3 regions of the Xanthomonas sp. F14 genome follow, and region 2 is predicted to be linked to each of the others. Evidence: predicted binding sites of a transcription regulator. Region 2 holds the regulator's gene; each other region holds the start of a gene.
What was found. The regulator HrcA, encoded in region 2, represses chaperone genes, less so after heat shock. The targets are predictions, from matches to a motif close to TTNGCACTCNNNNNNNNNGAGTGCNAA.
Positions count from the first base shown of each region.

Region 1 (5,752 bases), on a different contig from region 2:
GGGCAGCCGCCGACGGTGCGATGGCGCCGGTCAGGGCGAGGGACAAGGAAATCGACAAGGCAAGGCGATGACTGCGGCAGTTCATAAGATCCCCGGGAGAGGCCGGCATGGCCGGCGTGGCGTTCCACTGCAACGACGCCTGCGAGCGATGCACCGCATCGCCGCCCCCTGTCCGATGGCCCCCCGACCGTTCGGCGCAAGCGCCTGCCCAGCGACGCTAGGTTGGTGCTGACATCGATGTCAACACACTGTCATGCAAGTGTGATGGGGTTCGCGATCCACGCGATGGCACGCACGTCGACACGGTTGGGGCCGCGAACCGATTGCGCGAACCGTGGCATCTGCGCCGCGTAGGAGCGCACCCGGGCGCGATTGGGGCATTCCCGGTGAAGCCCCTTCGCGCCCGGGGGCGCTCCTACGGGGTCATGGGGTTTGCGTGGCCATGCAAGCGCCGAGTTCGACAAGGTCGAGGCCGCTAACCGATTGCGCGAACCGGTGGCATCTGCGCCGCGTAGGAGCGCACCCGGGCGCGATTGGGGCATTCCCGGTGAAGCCCATTCGCGCCCTGGGGCGCTCCTACGGGGTCATGGGGTTTGCGTGGCCATGCAAGCGCCGAGTTCGACAAGGTCGAGGCCGCTAACCGATTGCGCGAACCGGTGGCATCTGCGCCGCGTAGGAGCGCACCCGGGCGCGACTGGGGCATTCCCGGTGAAGCCCTTTCGCGCCCAGGGGCGCTCCTACGGGTCATGATGGGGTCTGCGTGGCCACGCACGACCTCTTGCGGCATCCACGACCGCCCACAAAAAAACCCCGCCTTTCGGCGGGGTCCTTTGTGCTGCAACAGCCGAGTGGCGTGGATCAGAAATCCATGCCGCCCATGCCGCCCATGCCACCGCCGGCCGGCATCGCCGGCTCGTCCTTCTTCGGTGCATCGGCCACCATGGCTTCGGTGGTGATCATCAGGCCGGCGATCGAGGCTGCGTTCTGCAGCGCCGAGCGGGTGACCTTGGTCGGATCCAGGATGCCGAACTCGACCATGTCGCCGAACTCGCCGTTGGCCGCGTTGTAACCGTAGTTGCCGGTGCCTTCCTTGACCTTGTTCAGGATCACGGACGGCTCTTCGCCGGCATTGGCCACGATTTCGCGCAGCGGGGCTTCCATCGCGCGCAGGGCGATCTGGATGCCGTGGGTCTGGTCTTCGTTGGCACCGGTCAGGTTACCGACGGCCACCAGCGCACGCACCAGGGCCACACCGCCGCCCGGGACCACGCCTTCTTCGACGGCTGCACGGGTGGCGTGCAGGGCGTCTTCGACGCGGGCCTTCTTTTCCTTCATTTCGATTTCGGTCGACGCGCCGACCTTGATCACTGCAACGCCACCGGCCAGCTTAGCCACGCGCTCCTGCAGCTTCTCGCGGTCGTAATCGGACGAGGTGTCTTCGATCTGGGTCTTGATCTGGCCAACGCGGGCTTCGATCGTGGCCGAGTCGCCGGCGCCGTCGATGATGGTGGTGTTCTCCTTGGAGACCTGCACCTTCTTCGCGCGGCCCAGGTCCTTGATCGTGGCCTTCTCCAGCGCCAGACCCACTTCCTCGGAGATCACGGTGCCGCCGGTCAGCACCGCCATGTCTTCCAGCATCGCCTTGCGACGGTCGCCGAAGCCCGGTGCCTTGACGGCCACGACCTTGACGATGCCACGGATGGTGTTGACCACCAGGGTGGCCAGCGCTTCGCCTTCGACTTCTTCAGCGACGATCAGCAACGGCTTGCCGGCCTTGGCCACGCCTTCGAGCACGGGCAGCAGGTCGCGCACGTTGGAGATCTTCTTGTCGTGCAGCAGGATGAACGGGTCGTCCAGGTCGGCCGACTGGCTCTGCTGGTTGTTGATGAAGTACGGGGAGAGGTAGCCGCGATCGAACTGCATGCCCTCGACCACGTCCAGCTCGTTTTCCAGGCCCGAGCCTTCTTCAACGGTGATCACGCCTTCCTTGCCGACCTTCTGCATCGCTTCGGCAATGATGTTGCCGATCGACTCGTCCGAGTTGGCCGAGATGGTGCCGACCTGGGCAATCGCCTTGTCGTCGGTGGTGGGCTTGGAGATGTTCTTCAGCTCGATGACGGCGGCCTTGACGGCCTGGTCGATACCGCGCTTGAGGTCCATCGGGTTCATGCCGGCGGCCACAGCCTTGGCGCCTTCGCGGATCAGGGCCTGGGCCAGCACGGTGGCGGTGGTGGTGCCGTCGCCGGCGTTGTCGTTGGTCTTGGAAGCGACTTCCTTGACCATCTGCGCGCCCATGTTCTCGAACTTGTCAGCCAGTTCGATTTCCTTGGCGACGGAGACGCCGTCCTTGGTGATGGTCGGCGCGCCGAAGCTCTTCTCGAGCACGACGTTGCGGCCCTTCGGGCCCAGGGTGGCCTTGACGGCATTGGCAAGCACGTTGACGCCACGAACCATACGGGTACGTGCGTCTTCACCGAAACGAATGTCTTTAGCAGCCATTTGTTGTAACTCCGGAATTTGAGATTGGGGATTGGGGATTGGCTAGAGCGGGGTTCGGGGGAGATGCGGGATCAGCTGCGCCAAGCGCAGTGGCCAATCCCGAATCCCCACTCCCGAATCCCGCCGGCAACGGCTATCAGCCGATGACCGCCAGGATGTCGTCTTCGCGCAGCACCTTGTACTCGACGCCTTCGGACTTGTAGCTGCTGCCGGCGTACTGGCCGTAGATGACCTTGTCGCCGACCTTGACCACCGGCGCGCGCAGGCTGCCGTTGTCCAGGGGCTTGCCGGCGCCGATGGCGACGACTTCACCCTTGGTGGACTTTTCCTTGGCGGAGTCCGGGATCACGATGCCGCCGGCGGAAACTTCGTCGGCTTCGATCGGCTTGACTACAACGCGGTCGTGAAGCGGCTTGATGCTCATAGAGAAAGACCCTCTTAAGTGATTGATTGGTCTGGAAATTATCGGCGATGTTAGCACTCGTATGTGACGACTGCCAGCACAGCGCGCGGAAAAAACCCGACAGAGCGGGTGCGGGCCAGAGATTGTGCTGTGTGGCCAGCTTTCAAGGGCTGGGGGCAAAAAATTTTCGCCGGGCAGTTCCGTCCCAGGGCCACGACGCGGCCGACACGACTTGGCACGCATCGCCCCGCTGGCGGCGGTCAGCCGGGTGGGAACCGGGCTGCGCAATCGCCGGCTGCACCTGAGACCGGCTACCGAGCCACTGGCACGCCGGACGGTGCGCACCGAGCAGTCGCCGGAGCAGCCGCTCTAAAAATGGAACCAGGTTCCACCGATTGTCATGCGCACGTTTTACAGTCGGCCACGCATTCCCCGATCACAAGGAGCTGTCGATGAGGTTGCCGTCCCCCGCCCGTGTTTTCCCCTTGCGCTGGTCCCCCAGCTGCACGCTTCCCCTGGCCTGTGCGCTCGCGCTGGCCGTCCCCACCGCCCACGCGGCGGTGTTCATCAACGAACTGCATTACGACGACGCAGGCGCCTCCGGCGACAGCGGCGAAGGGGTGGAAGTGGTGGCCACCGCCGGCGAATCGCTGAGCGGCTACCGCATCTATCTGTACAACGGCAGCACACCGGGCGCGGCGACGGTCTACGCCAATACAGCGGTGCCGGCCGGCAGCCTGGTCAGCTGCGGCAGCCAGGTGCGCGTGGCCACGGTCGGCTACGCCAGCAACGGCGTGCAGAACGGGCCCAACGACGGCGTGGCGCTGGTCGACCCCAACGGGCAGCTGGTGCAGTTCCTCAGTTACGAAGGCGCCATCACCGCCAGCGGCGGCCCTGCCGCCGGCATCACCAGCCAGAACCTGCCGGTCAGCGAGAGCAACAGCAGCGCGGTCGGCAGTTCGCTGCAACTGACCGGCACCGGCAGCAGCGCGGCCAACTTCAGCTGGGCCGGCTCGTCGGCGCAGACCTTTGGCGCGTGCAACCGCGGCCAGAGCTTCAACGGCAGCGGCGGTGGCGGCGAGACCGGCGCGGCACCGGCGATCACCAGCACCACCCCGGCCCAGGGCGCGACCGGCTTTCCCGCCGCCGGCGACCTGAACGTGGGCTTCAGCGAGGCGGTGACGCTGAGCAGCGGCGCCTTCGCACTGAGCTGCGCCAGCTCCGGCACGGTGGCGCTGAGCTACCCGACCAGCGGCACCCGCTTCAGCCTGTCCACCAACACCGCCTTGGTCGGTGGCGAGCGCTGTACCCTGGCGATCACCGCCAGCGCCATCCGCGATGCCAGCGGGCTGAGCCCGGCCGCCAACCAGTCGATCGCCTTCACCGTGGCCACCGCCAGCGGCGGCGGCACCGGTTACTACTCGCGGGTCAACACCGCCAATGCCAGCCAGTTGCGCTGTTCGCTGCACACCGTGATCAAGGGCCACACGGTCTATCCGTACAGCGGCTCGGGCACCAGTACCTGGACCATCCTGGAAATGGCCGACGAGGATCCCAACAACAGCGGCCGGATCCTGGACGCCTACCGCAACCGCAGCTACGCCAAGGGCAGCGACCGTGCCGGCACCGGGAGCGGGCTGACCTACAACCGCGAGCACACCTGGCCCAACTCGCTGGGCTTCGGCAGCGCCAGCGGCGACAAGGGGCTGCCGTATGCGCCCTACACCGACACCCACATGCTGTATCTGACTGACACCGCCTTCAACGCCGACCGCGGCAACAAGCCCTATGCGGCCTGCACCAGCAGCTGCGGCGAGCGGGTCACCGAGGTCAATGACGGCAGTGGCGGCGGCAGCGGGCGCTATCCGGGCAATTCCAACTGGGTGCGCACCCCGGACGGCAACGGCGGCACCTTCGAGGTGTGGGGCAAGCGCAAGGGCGACATGGCGCGTGCGGTGATGTACATGGCGATCCGCTACGAAGGCGGCACCGACGCGGCCACCGGGCAGTCCGAGCCGGACCTGGAACTCACCGACGACCGCAGCAAGATCGTGCAGACCTCGGCCTCGCCGGCCTACATGGGCCTGTTGTCCACGCTGCTGGCCTGGCACCAGGCCGACCCGCCGGACGATGCCGAGCGGGCGCGCAACCAGGTGATCTTCAGCTTCCAGGGCAACCGCAACCCGTTCGTGGATCACCCCGAATGGGCGACCTCGAGCCTGTTCACCTCGGCCAAGCCGGCCAGCTGCCAGCTGGCCAATTGATCCGGCCCGGCCCGGTGCCCCAGGCGCCGGGCCGGGAGACGGCTTGCAGCGGCAATCCACATGCCCGACCGCGCAGCAGGCGCGCGAGCCGTCGGCCTGCGTCATTCAACATCAGCGGGCAGGCGCAGGACCGGTATCGCCGGCCAGCCGCCAGGCTCCAGCGAACTTGACGCCCTGTTCCGGAATCTGCGGTCGATCCCCCGCAGACAGGGGATTACACTGCGCGGTCACATGAGCGCCTCTTCCCTCCATCTGTTGTTCAGCACCTGCCCGGATGCCGACAGCGCCGAGCGCATTGCGCGCGTGCTGCTGGACGAGTGCCTGGCCGCCTGCGTCACCCAGCTGCCCGGCGTGCAGTCGCTGTACCGCTGGAACGGGGCGATCGAGCGCAGCCAGGAAGTGCAGTTGTTGATCAAGACCTGGGAAGACCGCCTGCCGGACGCCATCGCGCGGCTGCAGGCGCTGCATCCGTATGAACTGCCGGAGGCGATCGCGGTCCAAGCCAGCGCCGGGCTGCCGGCGTATCTCGATTGGGTCCGGGCCGAAACCCGCAAGGAATCCTGACGTCCATGAAGTCTCTGTCCCG
Region 1 is NZ_JACHOM010000003.1:488,463-494,214, forward strand. Features, by position in the region: gene GGR73_RS13450 (TonB-dependent receptor plug domain-containing protein) at 1-85, opposite strand, end outside; gene groL (chaperonin GroEL) at 859-2,499, opposite strand; gene GGR73_RS13460 (co-chaperone GroES) at 2,636-2,923, opposite strand; gene GGR73_RS13465 (endonuclease) at 3,355-5,166, shown strand; gene cutA (divalent-cation tolerance protein CutA) at 5,398-5,730, shown strand; gene GGR73_RS13475 (protein-disulfide reductase DsbD family protein) at 5,736-5,752, shown strand, end outside.
Region 1: GGR73_RS13460 (co-chaperone GroES) is a predicted target of HrcA. The motif match lies at 2,974-3,000, and genes of this name have one in related genera.

Region 2 (5,752 bases):
CTGCGGGCCGAGCAGTTCGACCGCGCTCTGGGTCATGCCGTCCACCGGCGCCTTGCTGACCCGATAGTGCGCGTGGCCCTTGGCGGCCACCTGTGGCAAGTGGGTCACGCACAGCACCTGGCGCTCTTCGCCCAGGGCGCGCAGCTTTTGCCCGACGATGTCGGCCACCGCGCCGCCGATGCCGGAATCCACTTCGTCGAAGACCATGGTCGGCACGCTGTCCAGCCCGAGCGCAGCGACCTCGATCGCCAGCGAAATCCGTGACAGCTCGCCGCCGGAGGCGACCTTGCGCAATGCGCGCGGTGGCTGCCCGGCGTTGGCGGCGACCAGGAATTCCACCCGCTCGGCGCCGTTGGGGTCAGGGCGCAGGGTGTCCTGCGGCTGCAGCTGGATAAGGAACTGCCCGCCGCCCATGCCCAGCTCGCCGATCAGCGTGGTGGTGGCGGCCGACAAGGCCTCGGCAGCGGTGGTGCGGCTGGCGCTGAGGCTGCTGGCCGCGCTGCGCCAGACGCCGATCGCCGCCTCGATATGCTTGTCCAGCTGCTGCAGGCGCTCGTCGGCGCCGCGCAGGCTCTCCACTTCCAGGCTCATGCGGTCGCGCTGGGCGGCCAGTTCGTCCGGGGTGACGCGGTGCTTGCGGGCCAGATCGTGCAGGCGGCCGAGCCGGCGCTCCATCGCCTCGAACTGGGCCGGGTCGGCCTCCAGGTCGTCGCGTACGCGGTCGAGCAGGGCCAGCGCCTCCTCGATCTGGATGACCGCGCTGTCCAGCAGTGCATCGACCTCGCCCAGGCGTGGCTCGTGCTCGGCCACGCGCGCCAGGTCATGGCGGCTGTCCTGCAGCAGGCCCAGCGCGGAGGCGCCGTCGTCGCCGTTGAGCTGCAGGGCCACGCTGTCGCAGGCGCCGATCAATGCGGTGGCGTGCGCCTGGCGGCGGTGATTGACGTCCAGCGCGGCGATCGCGGCCGGGTCCAGGTCCTCGCGTTCCAGTTCGCCGAGCTGGTGTTCCAGAAAGCCGATGCGGTCGGAGACATCGCCCTGCGCGGACAGCGCATCGCGTTCGTCCAGCAGGGCCTGCCAGCGCTGGCTGGCCTGGCGCACCTGCTCGCGCTGCGCGCCGTTGCGGGCGTAGGCGTCGAGCAGGGCGAGCTGGCTGTGGCGGGCCATCAGGGCCTGGTGTTCGTGCTGGCCGTGGATCTCCACCAGCCGCGAGGCCAGCTCCGCCAGTTGCGAAGAGGTCACCGGGCGGCCGTTGATCCAGGCACGCGAGCCGCCATCGGCACGGATGATCCGGCGCAGCTGGCATTGCGCGTCGTCGTCGAGTTCGTTGTCCGACAGCCAGGTCAGGCCCGGGTGCTGGGCCGGCAGCTGGAATTCGGCCGACAGTTCGGCGCGGTCGGCACCGTGGCGGACCACGCCGCTGTCGGCGCGCAGCCCGGACAGGAAGCCTAGCGCGTCCACCATCAGCGACTTGCCGGCGCCGGTTTCGCCGGAAACCACGGTCATGCCTGGCCCGAATTCCAGTTCGGTGGCGCGGACGACGGCGAAATCCTTGATGGAGAGGTGTCTGAGCATGGGATCGAGTGTGAACGCTTTGGGGAAGCTTAGGGTGGGAGCGGCGGGCAGGGAATAAGACGCTTGCCAACCGCAGGGCCAGACATTATCTATGCCCAGTCTCACCGGATGATCCCATGCGCGCGTCACAGTCCCCAACGCTCGATCCCCGCGCACGCCAATTGCTGCGGACGCTGATTGCCCGCTACATCCGCGATGGCGAGCCGGTCGGCTCCAAGACGCTGGCCCAGCACGCCGGGCTGGACGTCAGCCCAGCCACCATCCGCAACATCCTGGCCGACCTGGAGGATGTGGGGCTGCTCAGCTCTCCGCATACCTCGGCCGGGCGGGTGCCCACCGCGCACGGTTACCGGGTGTTCGTCGACAGCCTGGTGCAGATGCAGCCGCCCGGCGAGGAAGAAGTGCGCCGCCTGCGCGCGGAGCTTGCCAGCGGCAACGGCACCCAGTCGCTGCTGGGCAGCGCCTCGCAGATGCTGTCGGCGATGAGCCATTTCGTCGGCGTGGTCAGTGCGCCGCGGCGCGAGCAGTTTGCGTTCCGGCATATCGACTTCGTGGCGCTGGACGCGCGCCGGGTGCTGGCGATCCTGGTGTTTGCCGACAACGAGGTGCAGAACCGGGTGATCGAGCCGCGCCGGGCCTACGAACCGGCCGAGCTGGAGCGGGTGGCCAATTACCTCAATGCGCAATTTGCCGGGCGCGCGCTGTCGGACATCCGCGCCTCGCTGCTGCGCGAGCTGCGCATGGCCAAGAACGAGATGGAGCAGCTGCTGGCGCACAGCGTGGATCTGGCCAGCGAGGCGCTGGTGCCGGCCGACGCCGACGACATGGTGATGGCCGGGCAGACCCGCCTGATGGGCGTGCAGGACCTGTCGGACCTGGACCGGCTGCGCGAGCTGTTCGAGGCCTTCGCCAGCAAGCGCGAGATCCTGCAGCTGCTCGAACGCACCATCCAGGCGCCGGGCGTGCGCATCTTCATCGGCGAAGAGACCGGCATGCTGTCGCTGGACGATGTCTCGCTGGTCACCGCGCCGTATGCCGCCAATGGCCAGGTGCTGGGCGTGCTGGGCGTGATCGGGCCCAAACGCATGGCCTACGACCGGGTGATTCCGCTGGTGCAGACCGCCGCCCAGGTGCTGGGCGCGGCCATGGAACCGCCCGGCACGCGATAAGCGGCAGCGATCGATACGATCGTTTTGCTTGAAACGCGCGCGCGCGCCCACATACGGGGTGACGTTGGGGCGGGCGTTCCGCTTGCCCGGGAACTGCACATGAACCAAGACCACCCCGAATTCGACTCCGAAGACCTGTCCCAGAACCCACCCGAGACCGATCCGCTCAAGGCCGAGATCGAGTCGCTGCGCAGCGAGATCGCGCTGGTCAAGGCCGATGCCCTGCGCGAGCGGGCCGATCTGGAAAATCAGCGCAAGCGCATCGCCCGCGACGTCGAGAACGCACGCAAGTTCGCCAACGAGAAGCTGCTGGGCGAGCTGCTGCCGGTGTTCGACAGCCTGGACGCCGGCCTGACCGCGGCCGGCACCGAACCCAGCCCGCTGCGCGATGGCCTGGACATGACCTACAAGCAGTTGCTCAAGGTTGCGGCCGACAACGGCCTGACCCTGCTCGACCCGGTCGGCCAGCCGTTCAACCCGGACCAGCACCAGGCGATCAGCCAGGGCGAGGCCGAGGGCATCGCCCCGGGCCACGTGGTGCAGGTGTTCCAGAAAGGCTATCTGCTCAACGAGCGTCTGCTGCGCCCGGCCCTGGTGGTCGTGGCCAAGCACGACTGAGCCGCAGCGCCCGGCTGAACTGCCGGGCGCCTGCGCGAAACGCAGATTCGTGCAGGTGGCTTGAACACCTGCGCACCACCCCCACATCTCAGCCAGACCCGGCGTCGCCGGACACAGCTACAGAATCATCAGGAGCGTATCCATGGGCAAGATCATTGGTATTGACCTCGGCACCACGAACTCGTGCGTGTCGATCATGGACGGCGGCAAGGCCCGCGTCATCGAAAATTCCGAGGGCGACCGCACCACGCCTTCGATCGTCGCCTACACCAAGGACGGCGAAGTGCTGGTCGGCGCCTCGGCCAAGCGCCAGGCGGTGACCAACCCGAAGAACACCTTCTACGCGGTGAAGCGCCTGATCGGCCGCAAGTTCACCGACGCCGAAGTGCAGAAGGACATCTCGCACGTGCCGTACGGCATCCTTGCCCACGACAACGGCGATGCCTGGGTGCAGACCAGCGATGGCAAGCGCATGGCGCCGCAGGAAATCTCTGCGCGCGTGCTGGAAAAGATGAAGAAGACCGCCGAGGACTTCCTGGGCGAGAAGGTCACCGAGGCGGTGATCACGGTGCCGGCGTACTTCAACGACAGCCAGCGTCAGGCCACCAAGGACGCCGGCCGCATCGCCGGTCTGGACGTCAAGCGCATCATCAACGAGCCGACCGCGGCCGCCCTGGCCTATGGCCTGGACAAGAACGGCGGGGACCGCAAGATCGCCGTGTACGACCTGGGCGGCGGCACCTTCGACGTGTCGATCATCGAAATTGCTGAAGTCGATGGCGAGAAGCAGTTCGAAGTGCTGGCCACCAACGGTGACACCTTCCTGGGCGGCGAAGACTTCGACAACCGTGTCATCGAGTACCTGGTCGACGAATTCAACAAGGATCAGGGCATCGATCTGCGCAAGGATCCGTTGGCACTGCAGCGCCTGAAGGACGCCGCAGAGCGCGCCAAGATCGAGCTGTCGACCAGCCAGCAGACCGAAGTGAACCTGCCGTACGTCACCGCCGATGCCTCGGGCCCGAAGCACCTCAACATCAAGCTGACCCGTGCCAAGCTCGAAGCGCTGGTGGAAGACCTGGTCAAGAAGTCGATCGAGCCGTGCCGCACCGCGTTGAACGATGCCGGCCTGCGCGCCAGCGACATCAACGAAGTGATCCTGGTCGGCGGTCAGACCCGCATGCCGAAGGTGCAGCAGGCGGTTGCCGATTTCTTCGGCAAGGAACCGCGCAAGGACGTCAACCCGGACGAAGCCGTGGCCGTGGGCGCTGCGATCCAGGGCGGCGTGCTGGCCGGCGACGTCAAGGACGTGCTGCTGCTGGACGTGACCCCGCTGTCGCTGGGTATCGAAACCATGGGCGGCGTGTTCACCAAGATCATCGAAAAGAACACCACCATCCCGACCAAGGCCTCGCAGACCTTCTCCACCGCCGAGGACAACCAGTCGGCCGTGACCGTGCACGTGCTGCAGGGTGAGCGCGAGCAGGCCCGCTTCAACAAGTCGCTGGCCAAGTTCGACCTGTCCGGCATCGAGCCGGCGCCGCGCGGCATGCCGCAGGTGGAAGTGTCCTTCGACATCGACGCCAACGGCATCCTGCACGTGTCGGCCAAGGACAAGAAGACCAACAAGGAACAGAAGGTCGAGATCAAGGCCGGTTCGGGTCTGTCGGACGAAGAGATCCAGCGCATGGTCGCCGACGCGGAAGCCAACCGCGAGGAAGACAAGAAGTTCCAGGAACTGGTGCAGGCCCGTAACCAGGCCGATGGCCTGATCCACGCCACCCGCACCGCGATCACCGAGCATGGCAGCAAGGTCGGTGGCGATGTGATCGGCAAGGTGGAAGCGGCGCTGTCGGATCTGGAAACCGCCATGAAGAGCGACGACAAGGCGCAGATCGAGGCCCGCAGCAAGACCCTGGAAGAAGCCGGCCAGTCGCTGTACGCCGCCGCCGCCGCGGCAGAGCAGGGCGGCAACGCCGATGCGGCCAGCGGCAACGCGCAGGCCTCCAAGGCCGCCGACGACGTGGTGGACGCCGAGTTCACCGAGGTCAAGGACGACAAGAAGTAAGCCGTGATTTGGGAGTCGGGAGTGGGGATTGGCAGCCGCTAAAGGTGCCGATCCCCATCCCGATATCCTTTACGCGTCGCGTCGCCAAGGCGGACCAGCGCATGCTGTCCGCTTTTGCGTTTCAACGAATCTCAAATCACGAATCCCCAATACCGGCTTATGAGCAAACGCGATTACTACGAAGTGCTGGGCGTTGCCCGTGGCGCCAGCGACGAGGAGCTGAAGAAGGCGTATCGGCGCTGTGCGATGAAGCACCACCCGGACCGCAATCCAGGCGACGCTGCTGCCGAGGCGATGTTCAAGGAGTGCAAGGAAGCCTATGAAG
Region 2 is NZ_JACHOM010000001.1:598,570-604,321, forward strand. Features, by position in the region: gene recN (DNA repair protein RecN) at 1-1,572, opposite strand, end outside; gene hrcA (heat-inducible transcriptional repressor HrcA) at 1,689-2,741, shown strand; gene grpE (nucleotide exchange factor GrpE) at 2,841-3,359, shown strand; gene dnaK (molecular chaperone DnaK) at 3,502-5,427, shown strand; gene dnaJ (molecular chaperone DnaJ) at 5,587-5,752, shown strand, end outside.

Region 3 (5,752 bases), on a different contig from region 2:
CCGAGCTGTAGGCAAATTGCTGGATCGGCCGGATCGCGTATTCGTGCAGCGCCGCTTCCCAGCTCTTCAGGTGCGGACTCTTCCAGTTGCCGTAGGCGCGGCGCACGTTGGCCACGCCATAGCGCGCCACTTCGGCCAGCACCACGTCGATCTTGCCGGCCGGCGCGTTGTCGGCATCGATCAGCAAGGCGATGCGTTTGTCGGGATTGTCGATCATGGTCATTCCTCGAAGGTGTCGGCAGAGTCGGTGTCGATTTCGGTGTCGGCCGCATCGGCCGACGGCAGCGTGTACTGGCTGCCATCGTGCATGGTCAACACGCCATCGCTCAGGATCTCGCGCTCGGACCCGCCGCTGACCCAGGTGGCATGCACGCGGCCGCGGCCGCGATCGCCTTCCACCGTGAACACGAAATCGTCGTCACCCGGCGCCAGGCCGGTGCGCACCAGATCCACCCGCATCGTGTGGATCTGGCCGATCTGTTCCTGCACCACCGCATCGTCCTGCAGCGCGGCGCGTGCCTGGTCGGCAAACAGCGACCAGCCGAACACGATCAGCTAGCCGAGCGCGCCCAGCACCAGCATGCCGAACAGCACCACGCAGGTCGCCAGCCCGATCAGGCCGAGTGTGACGCCGCTGAGCTTCTGTCCGGGCGCACGCGCGGCAGCCGGTGCCATCGCCGGCGAAGCGGATGGCGGTGGCGACAGCGGCGGCAACGGCGGCGGTAGTGACGGCATGCGGTCATCATGTGGATGAGATGCGACATGATGCCGCAGGCAGGCCGGGTCCAGGCGGCATGTTCATTACCGATGCGGCATGCTGATGAGCCCGCGTCGCAATCCATCGGACCTTACGATGACTTCTTCCCCCTCCCAAGCTCCGCTGCACCTGGTTGTGGTTGGCGGCGGTTTCGCCGGCTTATGGGCCACCCGCGCACTCGACGATCCCGGCATCCGCATCACCCTGATCGACCGCCAGAACCATCACCTGTTCCAGCCGCTGCTGTACCAGGTCGCCACCGCCGGCCTGTCGGCACCGGATATCGCCGCGCCGCTGCGCCACATCCTGCGCGAGCAGCGCAATGTCGAAGTGCTGCTCGGCGACGTCGCCGAAATCGCACCGGCCCGCCGTGAGGTGGTCCTGGCCGACGGCAGCACGCTCGGCTACGACATGTTGCTGCTGGCCACCGGCGCCACCCATGCCTACTTCGGCAACGATCAATGGGCCGAGCATGCGCCCGGCCTGAAGACGCTGTACGACGCGCTGGTGCTACGGCGCAAGTTGCTGCTCGCCTTCGAACGCGCCGAAGCCGAGTCCGACCCGGCCGCACGCGCAGCCTGGCTGAGTTTTGCCGTGGTCGGCGGCGGCCCGACCGGCGTCGAGCTGGCCGGCACGCTGGCCGAGATCGCCCGCCACACGCTCAAGAACGAATTCCGCCATATCGACCCGCAGCAGGCGCGCGTGCGCTTGGTCGAAGCCGGCCCACGCGTGCTGCCCTCGTTCCCGGACGATCTCACCGCCAAGGCGCGCAAGCAGCTCGAGCGCCTGGGCGTGGAGGTGCACACCGGCACGCCGGTCACCCACATCGATGCGCTGGGCTATCAGCTCGGCGACACCTTCGTGCCTGCACGCACCGTGGTGTGGGCCGCCGGCGTGGCGGCATCGCCGCTGGCGCGCACGCTTGGCGTGCCGCTGGATCGTGCCGGCCGCGTGCTGGTGGAGCCGGACCTGAGCGTACCCGGTCACCCGGAGATCTTCGTCGGCGGCGACCTGGCCTCGGTCCAGCAAGACGGCCGCCCGGTACCAGGTGTGGCACCGGCAGCAAAGCAGATGGGCAAGCACATCGCCAAGGCGATCCGCGCCCGCCACCGCAGCCAGCCTGCACCAGCCTTCCGTTACCAGGACTACGGCAACTTGGCCACGATCGGCCGCATGGCCGCCATCGTGCATGTCGGCAAGCTCAAGCTCTCCGGCATCGTGGCCTGGTGGTTCTGGCTGGCCGCGCACGTGTACTTCCTGATCGGTTTCCGCAACCGGTTCGTGGTGCTGGTGAACTGGGCGATGGCGTACTGGAGCTACCAGCGCGCCGCGCGCATCATCTTCGGCGGTGCCACCGACGATCCGCCGCCCAGCAGCAAGGACGGATGACAGCGGCGCAGGCCGTGCGCGATGCTGTGCGGCCTGATGCGACGGTCTGATCGTGACCACTCTCCTGTTCCTGCTGGATCTGCTCGGCACCTTCGTGTTCGCCCTCAGCGGCGCGACCGTGGCGGTGCGCAATCGCCTGGATCTGTTCGGCGTACTGGTGCTGTCGTGCGCGGCGGCGGTGTCCGGCGGGATCGTGCGCGATGTGCTGATCGGCGCCACCCCGCCGGCCGCACTGGTGCATCCGCAGTACCTGCTGGTCGCCTGCCTGGCCGGCGTGGCCGGTTTCTACTGGCATGCGGCGGTGGAACGGCTGCGCAACCCGGTGCAGTTGTTCGACGCGGCCGGGTTGGCGCTGTTTGCGGTCTACGGCACCAGCAAGGCGCTCGATTACCAACTCAGCCCGCTCAGCGCGACCTTACTCGGCATGCTCAGCGGCATCGGCGGCGGCATCGCGCGTGATCTGCTGGTGGCGCGGACGCCGGTGGTGCTGCAGGCCGAGCTGTATGCGGTCGCCGCGCTGGCCGGTGGCGGCCTGGTCGCGATCGGGCACATGCTCGCAGTGCCGCAGGCCTGGTCGCTGGCGACCGGCGCGCTGGTCTGTTTCGGGCTGCGTTTCATGGCCATCCGCTACGGCTGGCATCTGCCGGTGGCGCGCCTGCCGGAATAGCGCCGGCGGGCGCAGCGCGCGGTCGATCATCGGCGAACGACCACGACGAACCACCGCGCGTCGTCGGACTCGACGCAGCACAAGCAGCCCACATGCAAACGGCCCGGAAAACCGGGCCGTTTGTGCAACACCTGGGGCATGATCGAAGGATCAGGCCACGAACAGTGCCTTCATCTTCTTCAGCGCATTCGCCTCGATCTGGCGGATACGCTCGGCCGACACGCCGTACTCGTCGGCCAGCTCCTGCAGCGTCACCTTGGAGTCGGAGTCCAGCCAGCGGCGCTTGACGATGTCGCGCGAGCGCGTGTCCAGGCCGGCCATGCCTTCGCGCAGCAACTGCAGCTGATTGTCTTCGCTGTCGTGGCGCTCGTAGGCCTGCGACGGATCTTCGTCGTTGGCCACCAGGTAGCTCACCGGCGACGGCGGACCATGATCGTCGTCTTCGTCGGACGAGGCATCGAAGCCGATATCGCGACCGGACAGACGCGACTCCATCTCCATCACTTCGCGCTCGGAGACGTTCAGGTCCTTGGCGACCGCAGTCACCTCGGACGCATTGAGCCAGCCCAGGCGGGTCTTGGACTTGCGCAGGTTGAAGAACAGCTTGCGCTGCGCCTTGGTCGTGGCGACCTTGACGATGCGCCAGTTCTTCAGGATGAACTCGTGCATCTCGGCACGGATCCAATGCACCGCGAAGCTGACCAGGCGCACGCCCATTTCCGGGTCGAAGCGCTTGACCGCCTTCATCAGGCCGATGTTGCCTTCCTGGATCAGGTCGCCCAGCGGCAGGCCGTAGCCGTTGTAGCCGCGAGCGACGTGCACCACGAAGCGCAGGTGGGAATGGACCAGCTCGCGCGCGGCGTCCAGATCCAGCTCGTCACGGAAGCGACGGGCAAGATTCTGTTCCTCATCGACCGACAGCACCGGGATCTGGTGCACGGCACCGATGTAGGCGTCCAGCGAACCGAGCGCACTGGGAATCGGGAGATTGTTTGCCACTAGGGCAGTCGAGGTGATCTGGTTCATAGGGCACCATCTTAGCAGTCGAACTATTGGACTGCCGGGTACAGAAAAAGTTCCCAGCGTTCCATTTATAGGACGTTCGGGCTTTTGGCGTCGCCGTCGTTCTACGGCGAAGCTCCCCGACTTCGAGCATCTACGCTACCACCGCCGCCCTGCGCAGACCGTGACAAAGCCGCCGCGAAACGGGCCGGCGCCGGTACCGTTCAGCCGCTGGCCGGAGTGGTGTCCAGCACGTTGCGGGGCGGCAGCGACCAGTCGATCGGGCCCAGCCCGCGGCGCTGCAGGTGCTCGTTGGTCTTGGAGAAGTGCTGGCAGCCCAGAAAGCCGCGATGCGCCGACAACGGCGAGGGATGCGGGGCCTTGAACACGCGATGGCGCGCCTGGTCGATGACCTTGCCCTTGGACTGCGCGTAGCTGCCCCAGAGCAGGAACACCAGACCTTCGCGCTCGCGGTTGAGGGTCTCCACCACATGGTCGGTGAAGCCTTCCCAGCCCTTGTTCTGGTGCGCGCCGGCACGGCCCTGCTCCACCGTCAGCACCGCATTGAGCAGCAGCACGCCCTGGCGCGCCCACGGCATCAGATAGCCATGGTCCGGACGTGCGATGCCCAGGTCGTCCTGGATCTCCTTGTAGATGTTGAGCAGCGACGGCGGCACCGGCACCCCGGGCAGCACCGAAAAGCACAGCCCATGCGCCTGGCCTTCGCCGTGATACGGATCCTGGCCCAGGATCACCACCTTGACCTGCTCGAACGGGGTGGCGTCGAAGGCCGCAAAGATCTGCGGGCCCGGCGGGAACACCCGCGCCCCGGCCGCCTTGCGCTGGCGCAGGAATGTGGACAGCTCCTGCATTTCCGGGCGCAGCAACCAATCGCCCACCCGCGCCTTCCACGACGGTTCCAGCTGGATACGCGCTTCCACTTCAGCCACTTCGGTCATAGCGTGACAGCCTGGTCCTCGAGCCGTGCCAGGCGCAGCTGGAACAGCACCTTGGTCACCAGCAGACGTTCTTCGATGGGTTTTTGCACCAGGTCGTTGGCGCCGGCGCGCAGCAGCTCGGACTGGTTGCGCGGATTGGTGTCGCCGGTCATCACCAGCACCGGCAGGCGACGCTTGCCGTAGGCGAAGTCGATGCGGATGCGCTCGACCACGTCGCGGCCGTTGAGCTCGCCCTTCAGGGTCACATCGGTCAGCACCACGTCGATGCGGCGCTCGGTGCGGCCCAGCGATTCGGCGGTGAGCAGCGCAAAGGCATCCTCGGCGGTGAGCACATGCACCACCTTCAGGCTCTGCCGCTCGAGCATGCGCTTGGTCGCCTCGGCCACCACGCGGCTGTCCTCGATGTACAGCACGGTCGCGCCGACCACCGGCTCGGGCTGCACATAGCCGCGGATGAAGGTCGCCAGGGCTTCGTGGCCCAGCGCCTTGTCGAAATAATCGGTGACGTATTCGGTGAAGCGGCGCTCCACCAGATGCTGCTGCGCATCGCCGGAGACCACGATCACCGGCACATAGGCCTGGCCGGCCGCTTCGCGCACGCTGCGCGCCAGGGTCAGGCCATCGCCATCGGGCAGCGACAGCGAGGTGGTGACCAGATCCACCGCCCCGGCTTCCAGCGCCTGGCGCGCCTCGGCGATGCTGGAGCAGCCGATCACCTGCACGTTGGGCAGATCGCGCTGCAACACATCGGCGATCAGCTTGCGCACCAGCTTGGAGCCATCGACCACCATCACGCGCGGCGCGTCGCTGATCAGGTGCTTGAGATCCGGTGGATGCATGGCAGGCCTCAGGTCTCGGTGGGACGGGTCTGGCGGAGGAAATGGCCGGTGACCAGCCAGGCACCCAGCCAGCCCAGGACCAGGGTGCCGACCAGCACCAGCGCAGAATGCAGCAGATCCAGCCCGTGCAGGGTAAAGG
Region 3 is NZ_JACHOM010000005.1:70,703-76,454, reverse strand. Features, by position in the region: gene GGR73_RS16945 (NYN domain-containing protein) at 1-223, opposite strand, end outside; partial or broken gene GGR73_RS16940 (hypothetical protein) at 220-735, opposite strand; gene GGR73_RS16935 (NAD(P)/FAD-dependent oxidoreductase) at 854-2,146, shown strand; gene GGR73_RS16930 (trimeric intracellular cation channel family protein) at 2,199-2,813, shown strand; gene rpoH (RNA polymerase sigma factor RpoH) at 2,964-3,839, opposite strand; gene ung (uracil-DNA glycosylase) at 4,040-4,765, opposite strand; gene GGR73_RS16915 (response regulator) at 4,771-5,613, opposite strand; gene ftsX (permease-like cell division protein FtsX) at 5,622-5,752, opposite strand, start outside.
Region 3: rpoH (RNA polymerase sigma factor RpoH) is a predicted target of HrcA. The motif match lies at 3,851-3,877, and genes of this name have one in related genera.